DNA from 4 places in the Pseudarthrobacter sp. MDT1-56 genome. Region 1 is predicted to be linked to each of the others. Evidence: riboswitches for the same ligand, from Rfam matches in the RefSeq annotation. Region 1 holds a riboswitch; each other region holds the start of a gene.
The links. Region 1 has a riboswitch for cyclic di-AMP ahead of AC50YC_RS08560 (M23 family metallopeptidase). Riboswitches for the same ligand answer to the same signal wherever they lie in the genome.
Positions count from the first base shown of each region.

Region 2: linked by a shared signal. The riboswitch ahead of AC50YC_RS10725 (aggregation-promoting factor C-terminal-like domain-containing protein) and the one ahead of AC50YC_RS08560 (M23 family metallopeptidase) in region 1 are both predicted to bind cyclic di-AMP.
Region 3: linked by a shared signal. The riboswitch ahead of AC50YC_RS15360 (NlpC/P60 family protein) and the one ahead of AC50YC_RS08560 (M23 family metallopeptidase) in region 1 are both predicted to bind cyclic di-AMP.
Region 4: linked by a shared signal. The riboswitch ahead of AC50YC_RS19715 (M23 family metallopeptidase) and the one ahead of AC50YC_RS08560 (M23 family metallopeptidase) in region 1 are both predicted to bind cyclic di-AMP.

Region 1 is NZ_JBWZCK010000005.1:53,218-59,192, forward strand. It holds gene AC50YC_RS08545 (MFS transporter) at 1-893, shown strand, start outside; gene serC (phosphoserine transaminase) at 938-2,065, opposite strand; gene AC50YC_RS08555 (iron-dependent transcriptional repressor DtxR) at 2,332-3,027, shown strand; cyclic di-AMP (ydaO/yuaA leader) riboswitch at 3,176-3,384, shown strand; gene AC50YC_RS08560 (M23 family metallopeptidase) at 3,389-4,210, shown strand; cyclic di-AMP (ydaO/yuaA leader) riboswitch at 4,348-4,517, shown strand; gene AC50YC_RS08565 (NlpC/P60 family protein) at 4,827-5,627, shown strand; gene AC50YC_RS08570 (HNH endonuclease) at 5,848-5,975, shown strand, end outside.
Region 2 is NZ_JBWZCK010000006.1:215,862-221,836, reverse strand. It holds gene AC50YC_RS10740 (winged helix-turn-helix domain-containing protein) at 1-465, opposite strand, end outside; gene AC50YC_RS10735 (response regulator transcription factor) at 1,091-1,831, shown strand; gene AC50YC_RS10730 (sensor histidine kinase) at 1,835-3,427, shown strand; cyclic di-AMP (ydaO/yuaA leader) riboswitch at 3,580-3,737, shown strand; gene AC50YC_RS10725 (aggregation-promoting factor C-terminal-like domain-containing protein) at 3,739-4,488, shown strand; gene AC50YC_RS10720 (VOC family protein) at 4,516-4,893, opposite strand; gene upp (uracil phosphoribosyltransferase) at 4,989-5,624, opposite strand; gene AC50YC_RS10710 (phosphatase PAP2 family protein) at 5,637-5,975, opposite strand, start outside.
Region 3 is NZ_JBWZCK010000011.1:20,368-26,342, forward strand. It holds gene AC50YC_RS15340 (DUF5129 domain-containing protein) at 1-1,013, shown strand, start outside; gene AC50YC_RS15345 (DUF1918 domain-containing protein) at 1,019-1,210, opposite strand; gene AC50YC_RS15350 (serine hydrolase) at 1,271-2,221, opposite strand; gene AC50YC_RS15355 (dihydrofolate reductase family protein) at 2,765-3,352, shown strand; gene AC50YC_RS15360 (NlpC/P60 family protein) at 3,410-4,162, opposite strand; cyclic di-AMP (ydaO/yuaA leader) riboswitch at 4,167-4,337, opposite strand; gene AC50YC_RS15365 (hypothetical protein) at 4,539-4,808, shown strand; gene AC50YC_RS15370 (AfsR/SARP family transcriptional regulator) at 4,818-5,312, opposite strand; gene AC50YC_RS15375 (hypothetical protein) at 5,349-5,498, shown strand; gene AC50YC_RS15380 (hypothetical protein) at 5,602-5,901, shown strand; gene AC50YC_RS15385 (hypothetical protein) at 5,959-5,975, shown strand, end outside.
Region 4 is NZ_JBWZCK010000032.1:204-4,385, forward strand. It holds gene AC50YC_RS19705 (IS30 family transposase) at 836-1,606, opposite strand; partial or broken gene AC50YC_RS19710 (helix-turn-helix domain-containing protein) at 1,660-2,013, opposite strand; cyclic di-AMP (ydaO/yuaA leader) riboswitch at 2,259-2,432, shown strand; gene AC50YC_RS19715 (M23 family metallopeptidase) at 2,858-3,220, shown strand; partial or broken gene AC50YC_RS19720 (23S rRNA (guanosine(2251)-2'-O)-methyltransferase RlmB) at 3,981-4,109, opposite strand.

The DNA of each region.
Region 1 (5,975 bases):
CCTCCTTCAATGTGGCGCGGATGATCGGGCCCGCGGTGGCCGGCATCCTCACGGTCGCCGTCGGCCCCGGCTGGGTCTTCCTGATCAACACCCTGACCTTCGTGGCGCTGCTGCTGAGCCTGTGGAAAATTCCCACCGCCTCGCTGCGCCAGCTGCCCCGGGCCGCGGCCGGCAAGGGCCGGATCCGCGAGGGGCTGCGCTATGTGCAGTTCCGGCCGGACATTGTGGTGGTATTGGTCGCCGTCTTTATCGTGGGGACCCTGGGACTGAACTTTGTGCTGTTCATCGCGGCCATGGTCGGCACGGAATTCGGCCTTGATGCCGGCGCGTTCGGGCTGATGAATTCCATCATGGCCATCGGCTCCGTCGCCGGTGCCCTGCTGTCCGCAGGCCGCAAGAAGCCCCGGCTGCGGATCATTTTCGGGGCGGCCGGAGCCTTCGGCGTCACCTCCGGCATCGCTGCGCTGGCCCCCAGCTACTTCTGGTTCGGCGTCGCGCTGGTCCCGGTGGGGCTCTTCGCCATCACCATGATGACGAGCGCCAACGGCTACGTGCAGACCACCACGGACCCCGTGATGCGCGGCCGGGTGATGGCGCTCTATATGGCGATCTTTATGGGCGGCACGCCCATCGGTGCCCCGTTCGTGGGGTGGGTCGCCAACGTCGCCGGTCCCCGCTGGTCCCTGAGCGTTGCGGCGGCCTCCGGGCTGATCGCGGCCCTGATCGGTCTGGTGTGGATTGTCCGGGCCAGGCGACTGCGGATCCGGTTCGACCGGCGCGCGCGCGGGCTGCGCCACTTCCGGGTGGTGTCCGCCGCCCCGGGGAGCGCAACCGGCCCCGACGCCGGCGGCGCCGCCCGGGGACAGGACCCTGACGACGCCGCCGAACGCTGACGCTGAGGAACGCTGACGCCGCAGCGCCTCCGTTGCGTGGGAAGCTACTTCTTCAGTTCGCCCACGACGAAGTCGATGCACTCCAGCAGCGCGGACACATCGTCCGGCTCGATCGCCACGAAGGTTGCGATGCGGAGCTGGTTGCGGCCCAGCTTGCGGTACGGCTCGGTGTCCACGATGCCGTTGGCCCGGAGCACCTTCGCGATTTCCGCGGCGTCGATGGAGTCGTCGAAGTCGATCGTCGCGATGACGTTGGAACGGTCCTCAGCCTTCGTCACGAACGGCGTGGCGTATGCCGAAGCCTCGGCCCAGCGGTAGATGCGGCCGGCTGAATCCGTGGTCCGTGCCGAGGCGAAGTCCAGTCCGCCGTTCGCGTTGAGCCACTGCACCTGGGCGTCGAGGGTCACCAAGGTGGCCAGGGCCGGCGTGTTGTACGTCTGGTTCAGCCGCGAGTTGTCAATCGCCGTCTGGAGGTCCAGGAAGTCCGGGATCCAGCGGCCGCCAGCCTTGATCCGCGCCGCGCGTTCCAGCGCGGCGGGGGAGAACAGCCCGAGCCACAGGCCGCCGTCGGACGCGAAGTTCTTCTGCGGGGCGAAGTAGTAGACGTCCGCTTCAGCGACGTCGACATCCAGCCCGCCGGCAGCAGAGGTAGCGTCAACCAGGACGAGTGATCCTGCATCGGCGCCGGCCACACGCTGGACCGGAGCGGCAACGCCGGTGGACGTCTCATTCTGCGGCCATGCGTAAACATCGACGCCGGCCTCGGCCTTGGCCGCCGGGCGGGTGCCCGGTTCGGACTTGATAATGCTGGAGTCAGCAAGGAACGGTGCCTTGTCGGTGGCGGAGGCGAACTTCGAGCCAAACTCGCCGAAGGACAAGTGCTGGGCCTTGTTTTCCACCAGGCCGAAGCTGGCAACGTCCCAGAACGCCGTCGATCCGCCGACGCCCAGGATGACCTCATAGCCCTCCGGGGCGCGGAAGAACTGGCTGAGCCCGTTCCGGACCGACCCCACGAGGTTCTTGACCGGTGCCTGGCGGTGGGATGTTCCGAGCAGCTGCGACGCCGCGGCGAGAGCTTCCATCTGCTCCGGTCGGACCTTGGACGGACCGGCGCCGAACCGGCCGTCCTTGGGCAGGAGATTTGCGGGAATCGTGATGCTGGTGTCGCTCACAGTGGCTCCAATTTTCGGCTGGTACAAAAGTGTGGCTCGGGAGATGGCCCGGCAGCGTGGCTGCAGCGGAGCCTTGCGTTTCATTCTGCCTGACTGCCCGGCGGGGGAGGCAAAAAAGCCCGTCATAGTCCGGTCACTGAGATTATCCGGAGTAATTCAAAATAGGCTAAGCTGGCCTGCGAACGTACGGCGGACCCCACCACGGCGCCTGCAGCACGCGGTACGGTGGGAAACACGCAAGGACGGCGCTCGAGGAGCTGAGCTGAATGACGGATCTGATCGATACAACCGAGATGTATCTTCGGACCATTCTGGAACTTGAAGAAGAAAACATTGTCGCCCTCCGCGCCCGCATCGCCGAACGGCTGCGCCACTCCGGCCCCACCGTTTCCCAGACCATCGGCCGGATGGAACGCGACGGGCTGGTGGTTGTGTCCGGCGACCGCCACCTCGAGCTGACGGAAACCGGCCGGAAACGTGCCATCGAGGTCATGCGCAAGCACCGCCTGGCCGAGCGGCTGTTGGCCGACGTGATCGGGCTTGATTGGGCCTACGTCCATGAGGAAGCCTGCCGCTGGGAACACGTCATGAGTGAGCGGGTGGAGCGGCGGATCTTCGAACTGCTCAACCATCCCACTGTTTCGCCCTACGGCAACCCGATCCCGGGCCTCGCGGAGCTGGGCGGCTTGCCTTCCCAGCCCTACGCCGACGGCGTGGTGAACCTGCTTGAGGCCATGGCCGGCTACGGGCCGGATTCCAGGGTCAGGATCAACCGGCTTGCCGAGCCCATCCAGGTGGAACCGGAACTGCTCGTCCAGCTTGATGAGGGCGGCATCCGACCCGGCGCTTTGGTGGCACTGGAACGAGTGGGGGAGTACATCTCCGTGCGCGTGCCGGACATCGAAGGGGCCCTTGAGCTCCCGCCCGAGGTGGCTGCCCACGTCTTTGTTACCGTCGGTTAACTACCGATCACCGGCAACTCGTGGGACCACCCATGAGTTGTGCACAGGTCGATAACGGATTTATTACTGCACGGCTTAATCCCCTATAGTTGATCAGTAGTACCGATACCAAAGCGTTATCTGATCCGAGCCGAGCTCTGCCAGCGGATCAGACGCAGAACCACCTTCTGGCAGGGGCGGGGGAACCACTTCCGGCTGTTCAACAGCCTTGGGGTGAAGTCCGTCAGCGGCAAGCACTCTCCAGCAGGGAAGTCCCTTGATGCCTCTGTGCCTGGATGCTTGCCACAGCGGACCGGGTCTTTGATCTCTCTGACCCGAATCCGACAGCTAACTTCGCAGGCTCTCCAGAGAGGAACCGTTCTTGACCATCCAGACCGCCAGGGGCCGCCGTCGTGCGCACGGTCCCGCTCCGGAGCCGCGTCCGGCCGTCGCCGTCACGGCAGACCGCCCACGCGACGCGCACCGTGATGAACGCCGAGGCCGCCGCAGCCCATTCCGTCAGGTGACTGACTTCGCCGCGGCCAGCGGCGTCGGCCAAAAAGCTGGCATTGCACTGGCTGCCACGGGACTGGTCCTCACCGTCACCGTCCCCGCCACGGGCCCCGTCATGGCCACCGACGCCGGGACCTCCGCCGAATCCGTCTCTGCCGCGGTCCAGCCGGATGTCACCGCCGCCGAGGCCAAAATTGACTTCAACCGCACCGCCGTCACCACCCAGGGTGACCCGGACGGCAAGCTCAAGCAGTTGCTGAGCGCCCAGTCCGCCGGCTCCATCACCCGCGCCGCCTCCTCCGGCAGCCTCGGGGCGCCCCTGGTCCAAATGAATTCCTCGTCGCCCTTCGGCTACCGCGTCAGCCCCATCACCGGTGGTTCCGGAGAGTTCCACCGCGGACAGGACTATTCCGTCCAGTGCGGCACCGCTGTCCTTGCGGCCGCCAGCGGCACCGTAACCTTCACCGGATGGCATCCCCACGGCGGCGGAAACCGCGTGGTGATCGACCATGGAAACGGCCTGGAGACCACTTACAACCACTTGTCCTCAGCCAGCGTCAAGGTGGGCCAGCAGGTCACCCGCGGCGGTGTCGTGGCGATGAGCGGCACCACCGGCGCCTCCACCGGCTGCCACCTTCACTTTGAGGTCATGATCAACGGCGAAGTCGTCGATCCGACCGGCTGGCTCTAACCGAGCTGATGGGACACTCTCGCATTCCTGTGACACGCCGTGATCTGAATGTGACATTGAGCCCCAACTGCTGTACCGTTTGACCTACGCCAACTTTTCCGAAGTTGGCGCTCTTGAGTGGATTGCCTAGCTCTGCCACCGCTCAAGGTCCGTTCGCATTACATCGTCTGGCAGGGGCGGGGGAACCAATTTTGGCCTTCGAAAGAAGGCCTTGGGGTTAAGTCGCAAAGCTTCCCAGGAAGCAGCGCGGCCGGGTGACTCCCATCCGAATCCGACAGCTCACCTCGCAGGCATTGGGAGAGGCTACTTTCGTGTCTTCACGCCACAATGCTGCGCTTAACCGCGCTTGCGCGGCTCTAACGAGCCCGCTGAAATCCAACCTCCGCGTTGCCCTTGCCGGCGCCCGGAACGGATCTCACCCCGCCGACTCAATCTCTGCTGAGTCCGGCCCGCAGGCCATGCACCTGCAAGCAGTTCCCGCTTTTGGCGCGTCTTCGCAGTACACCCTTCGCTAAGTAACCCATTTCGGGGCGATCCGGCGTACCCCCAAGATGCCGGAGCGTCCTCAGCCCGCGCCCAAAAAGCGCGGACCCAGGATCACGAAAGAGAGAACTTAATGACTACTCGTGCAAACGCACGGCACCGCGCCGAGGTCACCAAGACCAACTCGCTGGCCGTCATTGCCAAGACCGTCGGCGACAACGCCGGTGGCATGGGTCGCCAGGCCGCAGTTATCGCTGCTGCCTCCGGCCTCGTCCTGACCAGCGGAATCGCAGCCAACGCTGCTGAGGCCAACGTTCAGCGCGAGTCCACCTCCGCTTCCACCCTCGAAGTCCAATCGGCCGCCCCGGCGACCATCTCGGCTGCTTCGACCATCGCGATCTCCTTCGAGAAGCCGGCCGTCACCACCACCCCGGCCCCCGTCGTCGAAGCCCCGAAGCCTGTAGTGAAGGTCCAGGAGGCTCCCACAGCAAACACGGCCAACGCTGCCAACACGGCCAAGACCGCCAGCACCAAGGTCGGCGCCACCGCCACCACGGCCGCCAGCACCACCGCCGCCAGCACCAAGGCTCCGGCCGTCGCCAGCGGCATGGGCGCCACGATCGCCGCTGCCGCCTACGCCCAGCTCGGCGTGGGCCAGGACTGCACCGCCCTCGCCACGAACTCGCTGGCTGCTGCGGGCATCAACTACCACGGCTGGCCGGCAGGTTACCTGTCCCTCGGCCGCACCGTAAGCGCCGGCGAGGCACAGCCGGGCGACCTCGCTTACTACCAGAACGGCGGCGCGGGCGTGGCCCACATCGCTGTTTACGTCGGCAACGGCAAGGCCGTCCACGGCGGCTGGAACGGTGGAACCACCTCCCTGCAGAGCGTCAACGTCGGCTCCGGCCCGGTCTTCATCCGCGTCGGCGGCTAAGACAGCGACAGCTAGCAACACAAAGGACCCCCGCCATTCGGCGGGGGTCCTTTGCGTTGCCAGGACGTGAACTTCAGCGGACACGAGCGGGGCGGGCAAAAAAGATTCGGTGAATTGGCATCTCCATGTTTACTCTTGTTTTGTCGATCCATAGCCCGACCATGCAGAGGGCAGCCGGCCCTCGTGCCCCTGGCGGGTGCGGCCGTGAAGAGGTATGCGGATGCGCACTCTCGTTCTGAATGCTGGATATGAACCGCTGGCGGTTGTGACCTTCCGCCGGGCGCTCGTCCTTGTGCTGACTGGAAAGGCCAGTGTCGTGGCGGAAGGCGACGATCCCGTCGTCGGTCC
Region 2 (5,975 bases), on a different contig from region 1:
GGAACGGACCACGTCCAGCGCGGAGCCCGGGGCGCTGGCCGGTGCGACGGCGACGGCAGCGTAGCTTTCGGCGCCGGAGACGAGCGACTGGGCGTAGGCCCGGATTTCCTGGGCAAGCTTGGCAATGGACGTGCCGGCCGCCGCGGCGGTTTCCTCATCGATCCCCATGTAGAGGACGAAACCGCGGGCCACGTTGTCGTTTGGCACCGGACGGATGGGGCTGCCGTCGCCCGGAGCAATTACAGGAGTCGGGGCCGTGACGGGCGTCGGCGGAACGGCGCGGAGCTGTCCGTAGGAGTTGGGGTTATACCCCTGCGGGGCAAAGCCCGGGGCGGGGAAGCTGTTGCCGGATCCGGCAGGGGCGAAGGAGGCCCGGCCGCCGAAGCCCTGGCGGATACCGGAGGCCTGGCCGGCCTTGCTGGCGTTACGGACGGAGATGTGGACGTATCCGGATGCAACTGACATGGATTGCTTACCTCAATGTGAATGGCCGTCATCGCGGCTCGAATGCTACTTTTCCCCGCAATGAAAACTGGGGAGGGCGCCCGACGCTGGGCTGGGGGCGAATGCCTAGAAACCTTTGGGGTGTAAAAGTTAGGCGTGCATTCGACAACAGCGCTTCTCAGTACCAGCGGGTGCGCTGATCCAAAAAACTGCGGCTGCAGGTGCTGTTGAGTTCTTGTTCACAATTGAAGTGTGCAACGTAACAATGAAAACTTGCAAGTAACAATGGACGCAGAAGTCCACAATATGAGACGAAACGCGGAATTGTAGTGCAGATCACAATTCTGCTTCGTCATTAAAATAACAACCGTTCTGATTAATGGGCGCCCGGTTGGCCCAGTTCACCGAAGATAATTCGCACCAATCTCCGCTGCGCCCAGAATCATTCACTGAGAGCCGGTTCGGTCAAACCGTTCGCCTACTTAGCATTGGATGTCCAGCGTTCCACAGAGTGGTCACCCCGGGGCGACGAAAAAAGCGGCCCGCCGGCCGGTCGCGGGGATGTCCAGCTCGCTAGGCTGGGATTCACAGGCGCCGCACAGGATCCCCAAAGCAGCACCCAACCGGCAGATCGGAGAGTTGTCCCATGGCCACTTCCCACTCCATGACCAATAACCTCCCCCAGCTCACCCATCCGGATGGGTCCCCCATCCGTGCCCTGGTCGTGGACGATGAACCCAGTCTCTCCGAACTCATGAGCATGGGGCTGCGGATGGCGGGATGGTCCGTTGCCGTGGCCGCCGACGGCCCCGAAGCCGTGAAGCTTGCCAAAGAATTCCGCCCCGACGTGCTCGTGCTCGACGTGATGCTTCCCGGCTTCGACGGCGTTGAACTGCTGGGCAGGATCCGCGCCTTCGCGCCGGAGGTGCCCGCCTTGTTCCTGACAGCCAAGGACGCCGTCCAGGACCGTATCACCGGGCTGGCTGCGGGCGGGGATGACTACGTGACCAAGCCGTTCAGCATGGAGGAAGTGCTGCTGCGGCTGCACCGGCTGGTCCAGCGTTCCGGAGTGGCGGCGATGGATACGGCCGAACTCGTCGTCGGGGACCTCGTCCTGAACGTCGACACGAGGGAGGTCCGGCGCGCGGGTGAAGAACTGCACCTCACGGCCACCCAGTTCGAGCTGCTGCGCTACCTCATGGAGAACCCGAAGCGGGTCGTCAGCAAGGCCCAGATCCTGGACCGGGTCTGGGACTACGACTTCGGCGGGCAGGCCAACATCGTGGAGCTTTACATCTCCTACCTGCGCAAGAAGGTCGACGCCAGCCGTCCACCCATGATCCACACGGTGCGCGGCGCCGGCTACGTCCTGAAACCGGCGGACTGATCCGTGCCTGAGCGCTCCGCCGGGTTCCGCCCCTCCGGGTTCAATTGGCGCAACCCGTCCACCTGGCACCTGCGCACCCGGCTCGTCCTGGTCGCCATGGCGCTGCTCGTGGCGATCTGCGGCGCCGTCGGTATTGTCAGCTATGCCTCGATGGACTTCTTTCTGACCAAGCAGCTCGACACCCAGCTGCAGCAGGCAGCGGTCCGTGCCCGCGAGTTTGGCCGCTCCGGCCGCTCCGATCCCCTCGAGGCGCGGGGCCTGCCCATCGGCACCCTGAACGCGAGAATCGATGACGATTCGGTCCGCAGTGCCGGTTTCCTCTCCGAAGATGCCACCCGGGAATCCCTCACCGACGAGGACGACGAGATTCTCCTGGAGCTCACGCCGTGGCTCGAGCCGGTGGACCGGACCCTGTCCGCCGGCGCCTACCGGCTGGTTGCCGCCGAGGCGGGCGGGGACGTGATCGTGACCGGCCTGCCGCTCGCAGAGAAGCAGAACACGCTGGCCACCATGGTGTGGACCATGGTGCTCGTGTCCGCCGGCGGACTGGTGGTCATCGGCCTGGCCGGGACGGCGCTGATCCGCCGGACCATGAAGCCGCTCGATCAGCTCTCCCAGGTCGCGACCCAGGTCTCCCGGCTGCCGCTCGACGCCGGAGAGGTGGGACTGGCCGTGCGGGTGCCGGCGTCCGCAGCGCATCCGGGAACCGAGGTGGGCAGTGTTGGCCACGCACTGAACATGATGCTGGACAACGTCTCCAATGCCCTCGAAGCCCGGCAGAAGAGCGAGATGAAGGTCCGCCAGTTTGTCGCGGATGCCTCGCACGAGCTGCGCACCCCTTTGACCGCCATCCGCGGTTACACCGAGCTGATGCGGATGACCGAGCATTTCACCCCCGACGGCCAGAAGTCCCTGGCCCGGGTGCAGAGCCAGTCCGAGCGTATGACCACCCTGGTGGAGGACCTGCTTCTGCTTGCCCGGCTGGATGAGGGCCAGCCGCTCAAGCTCAGCGAGGTGGACCTCACCCAGTTGGCCATCGAGACGGTCAGCGACGAGAAGGTCATGGCCCCGGACCGGGTCTGGCATCTGGAACTCCCGGAAGAGCCGGTGGTGATCCGCGGTGACGCGACCCAGCTGCATCAGGTGCTGGCGAATCTGCTCTCCAACGCGCGCAAGCACACCGGCCCCGGCACGACGGTGGTGACCGGCGTGAAGCGGTCCCCGGACGGACATGCCGTGGTGACCGTGACGGACAACGGCCCGGGGATCGCCCCCGAGTTCGTGGACCGCGTCTTTGCCCGCTTCACGCGTGCGGACGCATCCCGCAAGAATCCGGTTTACCTCACGACGCCGGCAGCCGGCAGGGGGTCCCTCCCGCGGCGTCCGCTACACCCGCCGCGGTCGCCCGAGGCAGCCGCCGCGGTCGCCACCACCGCGGCCCCCGCCACAAGCGCCTCCGCCGAGGGAACCAGCGGGCTGGGATTGTCGATCGTGCAGTCGATTGTCGCGGCCCATGGCGGGACTGTCGGCGTGGTCTCAGTGCCCGGCCGGACCGAGTTCACCGTCCGGCTGCCGGAGGCTCCACCCGCCGCGTGAGGACGCTCCGTCGCTGGGCAATGCGCAAGCTGCCCCGCCGCCGTCGGATTTCCTGTTACCGAAATGTGACATAGGCGTCCAACTCCTGTACGGTTTTTAGGGTGCGGTCATCACTGGGCCGTATATCCGGATGCACGCCAAGCTCTGCCGCCTCTCGGATTCCGCTGGACCAGGCAGAGGCGGGGGACCCAGAGTTCCCGGGCATTTCTGCACATCGCACCCCTGGGGTGAAGCCGACACGTGAGTTTCCGTGCGGCCGGGTGACCTCACCCGAACCCGACAGCTAACTCCGCAGGCGTTGAGAGGCACTCATGACTGATTCCAAGGCACAAACGCGCTCTGACGGCGCCGCACCGACGACGGGCTCCCAGCATTCGCGCCACCGCGCCGAACCAGCCAAGCCCGCTTCAGCCCTGGCCCGGTTTGCCCACAACGCCGGCTCGGCCGGCCGCCGGGCGGCCGTCATTGTGGCCGCCTGCGCGGTGCTCGTGGGGGCCGGCGCCGCCGGCCAGGCGTCCGAGACGTCCACCCGCAACGCCGGCGCGGACAGTTCCAAGCAGGCAGCCGCCACGGCGGATCCGCTGACACACCTTGATTTTGAACGTGTCCGGGTCGAGAACCAGGCCGTCCTCCCCACCGGCGACGCCCCAGCCCCGGCGGCCGAGGTGGCGCCGGCCCCGGCAGCCCTGGCCCCTGCTCCGGCACCCGAGCCTGCTCCGGCACCTGCCCCTGCGCCCGCCCCCGTTGCGGTCAATGATCCTGCGGGCGCGCAGGCGTACGCGGCCAGCCAGCTGGGCTCCTATGGCTGGGCCCCGAGCCAGATGCAGTGCCTGATGAAGCTCTGGACCAAGGAGTCGGACTGGGAGACCACTGCCACGAACCCGAGCAGCGGCGCCTACGGCGTGGTCCAGTCGCTGCCGGCCGAAAAGATGGCCAGCGCGGGCGCCGACTACCGGACGAACTACCGCACCCAGATCAACTGGGGACTGGAGTACATCGAGGATCGCTACGGCTCACCGTGTGGCGCCCTGAACTTCCACTACGCCAACAACTGGTACTAAACCCCGGGCACAGCCAGACCAGCCGGCTTAGCCGGCGGGACGGTTGGGGAGGTACTGCACCGCCCATTTGTTGCCGTCAGGGTCGGCGAAGTGGACAAAATGCCCCCAGTCCTGGACATCGACGTCACTGACGTCCACGCCGTTGTCCCTAAGCTGCTGGTGGGCGGCCTGGATGTCGCTGACCACGAGCTGAAGGCTGGGGGCGGTGCCCGGCGGGGCGTCCGTGAGGCCCTCGCCGATGGCGATCGAGCAGCCGGAGCCCGGCGGGGTCAGCTGGACGAATCGGATGCCCTCCATGGGCCGCTCGTCGAAGTCGGCATTAAAGCCCACCTTGTTGACGTAGAAATCCTTCGCGCGGTCCACATCGGACACCGGAACAAAGACAAGTTCAAGTTTCCAGTCCATGGGGCTCAGGCTAGTACCGGGCGGGGCATTCCGGTAGGCCGGGGCCCCGCGCGAGGGTCCGGCCGCGAGGGCAGGTCCGACGCCGGGCGGCTGGACTAGCCGGCCACGCCGTAGAGGCGGTCGCCGGCGTCGCCCAGGCCCGGCACGATGTAGGACTTCTCGTTGAGCTTCTCGTCGATCGAGGCGAGCACAATCGTCACGTTGGCATCGGCGAGCTCTTCTTCGAGTTTCGCCAGGCCTTCCGGGGCGGCCAGCAGGCAGATGCAGGTGACGTCGGAAGCGCCGCGCTTGAAGAGGAACTTGATGGCCTCGCGCAGCGTGCCGCCGGTGGCGAGCATGGGGTCCAGGACGAAGATCTGACGGTCGGTGAGGTCTTCGGGGAGACGCTCTGCGTAGGTGATGATGTCCAGGGTCTCTTCATCGCGGGCCATGCCCAGGAATCCGACTTCAGCCGTGGGAACCAGCTTGGTCATGCCCTCGAGCATGCCGAGTCCGGCCCGGAGGATGGGGACCACCAACGGGGTGGGCTTGGTGAAGGCGGTGCCGATGGTGGTGCTGACCGGCGTCTCGATGGTCACCGGTTCGGTGCGGACGTCGCGGGTGGCCTCGTACGCCAGGAGCGTGACGAGTTCCTCGGTGAGCTGGCGGAAGACCGGGGACGGGGTGTTCTTGTCCCGCAGAACGGTGAGCTTATGGGCGACCAGCGGGTGGTCCACAACGAGAGTGCGCATGGGTCAAAACTATCACCCGGCGGCTGGGGGCCTGCCCGTGGGACCGCGGGCGCCGACGTCGTCGCTGTCCTCCGGAGTACTCCCGCTTGCGGCGCCGTCGCGCAGGTGCGCCGGATGGTCGAATGTGGGCGCGGGGCCGGCATGCTCGCGGTGCCGGATCACATGGAACAGCCTGTGCGCCAGGATCACGATGCCGACCCAGGCCAGACCCAGCACCCACCCGATGATCACATCCGTCATCCAGTGGTGGCCCAGATAGACCCTGCTCATGCCCATCGCGAAGATGAAGGCCCCGCCGGCCACTATCAGGCTGACCCGGGCTGCGGTGCGTTGGATCTGCAGACAAGCGAG
Region 3 (5,975 bases), on a different contig from region 1:
CCATCGCCGGGATCCAGCGCGGTGCGGAACTGATCAACCAGCCGTGGTACCGGTCCACCGCCTTCCTCGTCGTTGCATGGACCAGCGTTGCGGCGGCCGTCGCGGGCGCCGCGACCTGGCTGATCGTGCGCTGGCGGACCCGGGTCGGCAGCCGCAGGGAACTGGCCCGCGGTGACGTCAGCTACGCCAACGTCAGCATGGATCTCCAGGTCACTGAGCTGAACGCCGGCACCATCCCGGAAGCCTCCCGTTACGGCAGCACCGTCCTTGAGAAGCACCGGACCTTCATGGCCAAATACAACACCGCCACCGGCCTCTCCAACCAGGTCCATGCGCTGTCGCCCAAGGACCTCAGCAGGCGGCCGAACCTTAAGCTGGCCCGCAGCTACGCCGACGCCGCCGCCGAACTTGACGCCCTCGACGACGTGATCGCCGACACCAACGCACTGCTCAACCGGGGCTCCGCCTGGGCTCCCGCCTGGGACCGGCAACTGGCCCCCTTCCGCGCCGACCTGGCCGCGATCGAACAGATGCTCAGCAAGCGCAACGCCGAGGGCGACTCCGCGACGGCCGCGGCACTGCGCTCCTTCCGCGATGAAAGCCACCGGGAGATTGAACGCTGGACCTCGGAACTCTCGGACGGAACCATCACACCCGAGACGGCCCTTGACCGGCTGCGGGACGCACGAACCCACCTCTCCGAACTGCTCAAGAACCACGCCGATACCGTGATTGCCGGCTACACCAAGGACGAGAAGGAAGCCAGGCTCATGCGCAAGGAGATGGAGAGCGCACAGGCCGGGAGCAAGGCCAAGTACGGGCGCACCTACGAACCCAGCATCCTGGGCACCGTGTACCCCGCGTATTACTTCTTCTCCGTGCCGACTTTCAACTCCGGCTTCACCAGCGGAGTCAGCAGTGTCAGCAGCGCCCGCGGCGGAGGCGGAAGCACCACCGGCTACGGCAGCAGCGGCGGCAGTTTCTCCGGCTCCGGCAGTTCATCGAGCTTCTAGCGGGATCAGGCGTCCCTGCTGCGTTCGACGACGAAATCGCCGCCGGGGAACAGGATGGTCTCGTGGCCGTCGTCAAACCTGACGTGATAGGGCGGGGCCCCGTCTGCCCCCTTGACCTCCAGGATTTCCCCGTGCCGGTCCGCTGACTCGACCGTGGTGCCACGGATGATGATGCGGTCTCCCTGGGCTGCTTTCATGTCGTTCACCTCCTTTTCCAGCGTACGGTTGTGTGTCCTACCGGGGAACGGTCACTGTCGTCAGAAGAGTCCGGCGGCGACTGTGCCGGTCAGTTCCTGGAAGACGCGGGTGCGGGCAGCCTCCGCGTCCCGGCCCAGCGTGTAGACGACGAACACGTACGCCCGGTCCCCTTGCACCAGGATGCTCGCGTCGTGCAGGTAGCCGTTAAGGAGTCCGTACTTGTGGAAGACGCTGACATCCGCGGGTGCGGCGGCCGGGATCAGTGATTCGTAGTTGGTTTTCTGCATGTAGGACAGCAATTGGGCGGTGTTGACCGCGTTGAGCAGCCGGCCGCTGTACAGCTCGGACAGAATCTGTGCCATCTCCGCCGGAGTCAGGCTGTTCACGGTCCGGTCATAGGGAATGCCGATCGAGGCGGCATAGTTAGTCAGTCCCGTGTGGCCCACGGCGGCGAGGATCAACGCCCACGACTCGTTGTTGCTTTGCTGGACCATTTGCCGGATCTGCTGGCCGGCGGTGGATGCCCCCATCGGGGTTCCCAGCGAGGCCTTGCCGGTTTCCACCAGATGGTAGTAGGCGGCGGCGGCGAGGATCTTCCCGGTGCTCGCGGCCACGAACTTGGTCTTGACCCCGTATTCGTGCACCGCCCCGTCAGCCACATCGATCAGGGCAACGCCCACCTGGTAGCCGCTGTAGGCCGCGATCACGGCGTTGATTTCCGCGTCCAGCGCCGGCCCGATGGCGGGCGCGGCGGGCGTGACGGCGGCGGGTGACGGCGTCGGGGGTACTGCCGTGGGCGTTCCGCCGCTCTCGCTCGAGCCGGCGGCGGACAACGGGTCGGCTGCTCCGGCGGAACCTGCTGGGGCTGACGCGGACGTAGCCGGCGCGGCCCCGGCGTCGGACGGACCCCGGCCCTGGATGGTGCCGTAAACGGCCCCGGCCGTGATCAGGCCAAGAACGGTAACCAGCGCGATCAGGAACTGCGGGCGGATCCCGCCCAAGCGGCTCAACAGGCGCGGCCCGGATCCCTGTGCCGCCTCATGTGTGTGTCGGCCGCTGCTGTAGTGCCGGCCGGGGCCCCAGGATTCCACTAGGCTTCAGCCCCGGGACATCATCGGGGGCGTGACGTCGGCTGACGCCACAGGCAGGCTCTTGGGCATGCGTTTCCTCCGAAAGTAAAGAACCGCGGCGCGGCTTCAAATTTCCTGCATTCTTCTACCGGCAGGGCCTGAGCGCAAGGGGCCACGCCCGCGGGACCCTGGATCAGCCGGCTAGCTCCTGCCGACGGAAACGAAGTTCCCGCTGTGCCCCGTGCAACGGAGAGCCCGTAAAAGGCAGGTCCTCGAGCCGGATCCCGGCAGCTGCGGCGCCGGAAGCCGCCACATTCGGCAAGATGCTGCCGGTCAGGATCACTTTGACACGGCCGCAGGCGGGGTGAACTCCGGAACGGCAATAAGCTGCCGCCCGGCGTCGGACCTTCCCGTCCCCTGCCGCAGCTGCGGGGCGCGGCGTACGCTGGAACCCCGGCCGGCAGTTTCGGAAAGGAGCCCGTGATGCGCAAGGTCATCCTGATGATGCAGGTATCCCTGGACGGATTCATAGAGGGTCCGGACCGGGACCTGAGCTGGCACCGGGTGGATGATGAACTGCACCGCCACTTCAACGATGAACTCCGGACCATGGGCGCTTTCCTGGACGGCCGTGTCAGCTATGAACTGATGGCCGACTACTGGCCGACGGCCGACCAGGACCCCTCAAGCACCCCCACGGAGGCCGACTTCGCGGGGATCTGGCGGGACATGCCGAAAATCGTCTACTCCAGGACCCTGGCGTCGGCCGGGTGGCATACCGAGGTGGTGCGCGACGTCGTCGCCGAGGACATTGCGAGGCTCAAGGAAGAGCCCGGCGGTGATCTGGCGCTGGGCGGCGCCAATCTGTCCGCGTCTTTCAGACGGCTCGGGCTGATCGACGAGTATCGGATCTATGTGCACCCGGTCCTGGTCGGACGGGGCACGCCCCTTTTCCAGGAGACGGACGTGATGACGCCACTGAGGCTGCTGGAGAGCCGTCCGTTCGGCAACGGTGTGGTGTTGCTGAGGTATGCATCGGAGCCGGACCCCGGGCAAGCTGAAGGCCGGTGATCTGCTGCCCCCAAGGCAACCGATCGACCGGCCTTCGACATGCTGTGAGCGGTGCTGCTAGCCGGCGCGGACGAACGTCACGGGACCGGTGGCGGTCAGCCAGGACAGCGGGTGCGTCATGGTGGCGTTGACGCCGTTCATGCCGCCGCTGATGGCCTGGCCGTTGCCGGCGTAGATGGCGACGTGGCCGGACTGGACGATGATGTCGCCGGGCTGGGGATCAGCGACGACCTTGCCGTACTTCATGAAGGCCGTCGGGCCGATGTCACCGACCGCGATACCGGCAGCGTTCAGGGCCTTCTCCACCACGGCGGTGCAGTCCTGCGTGATGCCGATCTGGCCGTACGCGACGGCCAGCAGGGTGGCGTTGACTCCACCGGCCGCCGGGGCGGCAGCGGCGGGGGCGGGTGCGGCCTGGACCTTCACCGTCGCCTTGGCGGCGGCAGCGGGGGCAGGCGCCGGGGCGGGTGCCGCCGGGGCCTTAGCTGCCGGTGCCTTCGGAGCGGCGACAGGCTTGGGTGCCTCGACCACGGGAGCCGGAGCAGTCTCAACGGCCGGGCGCTCGAACGTGATCTGGACGGCGGAGTCCGCCATGACCGGCGCGGAAACCAGGCCTTGGACGTCAACGGACGACGCCGGTGCGGAATCCCGCTCGGTCGGTGCATCGGCTGCATTCGCGGCCATGGCGCCGCTGAGCACCATTCCGGAAGCGGCTACAAGAACTGCGGCCTGGCGGCCGATGGTACCGGCGGCGCGGCGTTTGCTGCGAAGATCGGCGCGTTTGGGCGCACGGGTATTGCTAAAAGTCATTGAAGAAGCCTCTCCCAATGCCTGCGAGGTGAGCTGTCGGATTCGGATGGGAGGCACCCGGCCGCACGCTGGCCCGATCATGACGGGCCGTGCGGCTTCACCCCAAGACCCCTGGAGAACAGCGGGTCAAAATTGGTTTCCCCGTCTCTGCCGGACGTTGCTGCGAGTTATCCCCAAGCCGCGGCAGAGTTAGGCAATCGGCTGGGGAGAGCCCGTCTCGGAAACAACAGGCACCTAACAACGGTAACGGAATGATTACGGAGTGTCACATCGGCACAGTGGCGGGCGGTGGTGACCGGCGTCCGGCCGGCCCCGCCGGACCCCGCCGCGGGCATAGGATGATGCCATCACCGTTCCCCCGAAGCGGAGGCCCAAAATGGACAGTCCCGACGTCATCAGGCACTGTGTCGCCATCTGCCAGCTGAGCAGTCAGCCGCCGGCGGACTTCAATGTCAACACCGAGCTGCTGGTGCTGGAAAACGGGGAGGTCCACGTGTCCACCTGGGACGCCGAACCCCGTGACGGCGGCTTTGACGTGCATGTCCTGAACGACCGCGTGGATGCCCTCGGCTTTATGGTGATCACGGATTGGGAATTCTTCGACGAAAAGGCCTATGCCGTGGTGGAACGCCGGCCGGGACGCTGAGCCCGATCCTCACTGGCGGGGAACCCGGGACACGCCACGGACCCGCTCCAGCAGCCTCGGCGATGGCCGCAATCCCAGCTCGGTCCACAGCAACGAACTGTATTGCCGAAGGTACTCATGGGCGGCAGCGACGTTCCCCTCATCGAGGCAGATATCGATAAGGACGGCGTGCACGGATTCACGGAGCGGCTCGATGGCCTTGGCCCGCAGCGCCGCATCGATTGCTTCCGGATAGCGGCCCAGGGTTCGCAGCCGGACCGCCAGTGCCTCCAGTGCGTGCAACTGCACCTGGCGAAGGCGTTCCCGCTCTATCAGAAGCCAGTCTTCATCCCACTCCGGCAACAGGTCCCCGGTCAGCGGCGAGCTGTTGGTGTCGTCGACCGACAAGTCCCCGCCGGGTGCCAGCAGCCTGGCGGCCTGCGCCCGGCACAACTGGAGATCCGTCACCACGCCGTCGCCGAGCGCCAGTTCGCTTCGGCCCGCAGAAATGAGGGACCCGTGCACCGAACGGATTCTCCACAGCGCAGTGCGGAGGCTTCCGTGGCCATGATCCGCGCTGGAATCCGCCCACAATTTAGCTATTACCGCCTGCCGGGAACATTTCACACCGTCCTGGCGGGCAATTGCAAGAAACGCCAGGACGCGCTGGGCATGAATGGGCAGCTGAAGCTCTTTATGCGCGAGCAATAGGGAAAAACCGTTCAAGAGGAGCAGGCCCGGTTGACCTTCCGATTCCGAATCTGCGACGGAACTTTGACTTACTGCAGACGTCATTTTATTACCCCACGGAGATATGACGCGGAAAGATTCAGGAAACGGCCACGGCATACGCGGCGATCGGCAACATTGCTACGCAGCGTTGACGTCTAGGAAGGAACTTGGGCGGATCATTTCCGCCATGAAAGCCGATTGTTCCGTGATATTACTGCGCCTCTGGCGGAACCCACAAGGGGTGTTTATTCGGGTACGGACCGCAAACGGCAGCCGGCGGGAATGGGTGGTTTCCGGGACTGTCGAACTCGTTATGTTGCTCGAAGCACTTATTGCCGAGCTTGAAAATGAGCCGGTGACGGGAATGGAGACAGAAGATTGACGGTGGAAAACACAGAAGTCCCCGAAGCTGAAAACAATATCCCGTAAGGAGGGTGTCATGGACGCACAGTCCGG
Region 4 (4,182 bases), on a different contig from region 1:
CGTCGCAACGGCTCGATTTGAAGGCAACCATATCGCTCGATTGCCCGTTGCCGACCTGACCGCGCCGACGATGACTGCCGGATAAGAGTGCCGGAAAGCGTCCCGCCAGAGTGCGCTACATCGGACAGGGCCTACGGGAGATCTACTAGTGTGCAGACCGGGCCGGATTCTGGCTTCGTTGTGATTCGGGTAGCCCGCCCGCCCGCGGACCGGCTACTGGGACAGCTTGCGGGCGGGCAACTGCGGGACAATCTGACAGCTTTTGGGAGCAGGGGATGGCATCGTTTGGAGCGGTTGACCAGGGGCCTTGGCGGCCTGCTTGGCAAAGTCCTTCCAAAGTAGATCTGATCAAGGAATTGTCTTGTTTTTACTCGCCACACTGCTCTTAATCGCGCTGGCGTTCGGCGCATTGGCCCTGATATTTGTACCCGTGTTTCGTGCGAGAGAGTTCGACAAGAAGCACATACCAAGCCGGAACTGGATTCTGGCGGGCGTCTTAATCGCTTCAGCAATATGCCTTGGCCTCTTCGGTCTGCCAGCGCTAAGCGTGTAGATCTAGCCGGACGCACCGGGCAGGCCCGGCCAGTGAAGGTTCGTAACCGGAAAGCTCCAGGCCCAGCTCCTTAGCTCTCCATATTTGGGGTCAATTCGGGTTATCCACAGCTGGAATGGGAGCCGTTGGGGCAGCTCCCCTGGTCGCCGTAGCGGTGGATAACCCATGAGGATTGTCCCCAGCTGTGGGCAGCGGCCCGAGTCCCACGGTGCCATCGGGAAAAGCCTGGGGCTGAAGTGACGCAACGGCTTGGTGGGAAGCAAACCGAGCGGCGGCACTATACTACCCGAGGACGGCTCGCGGCCGGCCGTTGATCTCATCAGCGGCGAAGCGGACTTCAGCTTGTTCTACCGTGCTGAGGTCTGCACCCCTGCGAAAGTACTGGCGGAGCAGGCCGTTGGCATTCTCGTTCGAAGCACGTTGCCAGGGGCTGGCCGGATCACAGAAGTAGACGAGAGTTCCCAGCGCCGCAGTGACTTCGGCGTGCTTGGCCATCTCGGAGCCCCGGTCCCACGTCAAGGTCCTCCGCAGCGTGGCCGGCAGGACCCCGAGCGCGTCAATGAGCTGGTCACGCATGTTATCGGACCTGTTTCCGGGACGGAGCACGAAGGCGACGAGGAGCCTCGAAGAGCGTTCCACCAGCGTCACTATCGCTGATTTGTTCCCCTTCCCCATGATGAGGTCACCTTCCCAATGGCCTGCTTCTTCCCTGGTAGCGATGTGGGCTGGGCGGTCAAAGACCCTTAGAGCATCAGCAATGTACTGGCGTGACTTCACCTTGGTCCGGGACCGCGGCCGCCTGCTGAACTTACCGGATTGCAGTAGCCGGGCAGACCCGGTTGGAACGGGGCGGATGCTCAGATGGGACAGCGCACGGTAGACCGTTTCATGCACCAGATGCCGATGTTTTTCTCCTGGAAACCGTTCCTTCAAGGCCCGGCAGACCTGCTGAGGGCTCCACCGTTTCGACAGGCACTCCACAACGTAATGCCGCAACTCGTCATCACCGGCAAGCTTGGCCAGCCTTGGCCTCGGCCTTCTCTTCCGTGCCATTTTCTGGGGCGGAACGGATGATACCGGCGTGAGTCGGGACGATTCCGAGCTAACTCCCTGCTGATTGTGGACGGTGACCGGCCAAGATCACGAGCGATGGATTGCAGACTCGCCCGAACCAGCAGCCGGTCGGCGATGTAGATCCGTTCGTCCTCTGACAAATAGCGGCTGGACCCGCCTGCCGCAGGAAGCGCCTTGCGGGGCCTCGGATCCAAGCCTTGCTGCACCAAGCCCTCCACCCCGTTGCGTCCATGCAACCAACGATGGCCCGTGTTCGGGTTGATCCCAAGAATCTTGCATGCTGCCCGGTTGGAGTGCCCTTCTTTCATGAGCTGAACATACAAGGACCTCTTCTCTACCAAGCCCGGAGGCCCCATTTTCCTCGATCGGCGCGTCGCACTGCGCATGAATCAACACCACTTTCCGTTGGTGTTGCGACGTTGGTTGGAAACCGCCCAGCTCTGAGCTGTGCGGAGGGCTCCACCTGACCCCCAGTGGGCACAACGCTTCCTGCCATAACCGCGGGCCCCCACACCGGCACCCAAGGTTCTGCATATAACGAATTTGTAACTTATGCGAACCATTCGCTAGAGTTGAAGCAGAACATACCCCTAACGGTATGTCTGCGACCGCTTCGCCAAGCCCCGCCGGCGGTCAATGAACCTATCTTCTCAAGGCGGGGGCGGAGGACCCATTTACGGTGCGCCATGGTGCACCTTGGGGTGAAGCTGATCCTGTGACTGCGTGCCTGAACGTATCCGCAGGACGGCCGGACAGTCCACTCTTCCGAATCCGACAGCTAACTTCGCCGGCGCCGAGAGGACCACTATTTTGCCTGCCCAGCCAGAACACGGCCGCCGCCGTGCCCTTCCGTCCCCTTCCACGGCGTCCAATCGGGTTGCAATCCATGAACCATCGAGGCGGTCCCGGGGCCAGCAATTTGGCGTTGCGGCAGCAGTTACGGCAATGATTGCCCTCACCGCGCTGTCTACAGCCCATGCGGATTCCGGTGCACACTCTGCAGGCAAGGACCAGTCGGTCGCTGCAGCCCCGGCCACCCAAGTGGCCGTTTCGGCGGACGCCGGTGCCGGTCTGACCTTTGACCGCCCGGCTGTGACCTCACAGCCGGCACCCGCTCCGCCGGCTCCTACGCCTGCACCGGCTCCGCTGGTGCAGGCCGCGGCAGTGCCCGCGGCACCTGAATCTGCCCCCGCACCGGTGTCGAAGGGGCTGCGGGCTCCGCTCGCGTCGATGAACGTCAGTTCCGCTTTCGGCTTCCGGGTCAGCCCCATCACCGGAGCTGCAGGTGAGTTGCACACCGGCATTGACCTGACGGGCGCGTGCTCGACAACGGTATTCGCGGCCGGTGCCGGGACCGTCACCGAGGCCGGCTGGAGCCCGTACGGCGGCGGCAACCGGATTGTGGTGGATCATAGCAACGGCTTGAAAACCACCTACAACCATCTGGCCAGCATTGGTATCTCGACCGGGCAGGCCGTAGCACAGGGCCAGCAAATCGCAGGCGTTGGTACGACCGGAGCGTCCACTGGCTGCCACCTCCACTTTGAGGTCCTGGCCAACGGCAAGACCGTCAATCCCTCCGCCTTTATCTGATCTCAGCCAGGGCTGCTGCCCCTCCAGCCGCCGAATGCTTCGTGCTTCCCAAGCGGCAGACGCACCATCTATGACCCCCTCGGAAACAAGGTTTGGTGGACCTCCGGCGCCTCGTTTTCGGCCTTTGGGTACGTACGGTCGCCCGGGCCTCCAGCGGTCCTGGCCCGGGCCCCGCAAGGTCTCCCGGCTCGCCACCGACGCCCCGGTAAGTCGCGGCCGCCGCCGCGTCCTCACCGGCTCCGGTTCGAACAATAGTGGGCTCCCTGACTATGTCGTCGATATGGATCCCCATGGAATGGCTGTGCGAAACGGGTTGAGCTCCCCGGGCGTATTCGATTTGCGAAACCAACGCTGAGCGGTCGTGATGCTTGCGCTCTTCCGCCAAATGGAACGTACCTACGCGATCGGTCGCGATGCCCTCGCGAGTGCCGTTGCTGCTGCTAAGGGTAAAAGGAATGGCTGGCCCAGCGTGGTCGATCCTACGAAACTCGCTTTCGTCGCACACCTACTCGACCAGTAAGACCTGTCCATCTCCGGGACTGCCCAGTCCACGGGCGTCACTGGCTCCGGCCTCTACTGTCACCTGCCGCCCCGGGCCCCAAAGACGATGAACGCCGAGAACCAAAAGGACGTCTAGGAGGAGAACCCGAGAGTCCGCTGCTGCTGGTGCAGGCGTCCGTGACCGGAGCCTTCCGTATGTCCCGAGGGAGGCGACTTCGAACTGAAAAATTTGGGGTACCGGGGGACCAGGTTACTTGACTCTGCCGGTTTCGAGCAGCGGGATGCCACGCTCGGCCGCCAGCTTGAGGGACTCCTTGACGCGGTCATCCATCTCGATGCGGATGGCCACGTGCAGGGCCTTGGCCGGGATGCCGGCGCGCAGTGCCGGTCCAGCCAGATGGCGTACTGCGAGAACCTCTTCGCCGCTGACTTCGGGGGCCGGAGGCCCGACGGGACCACGG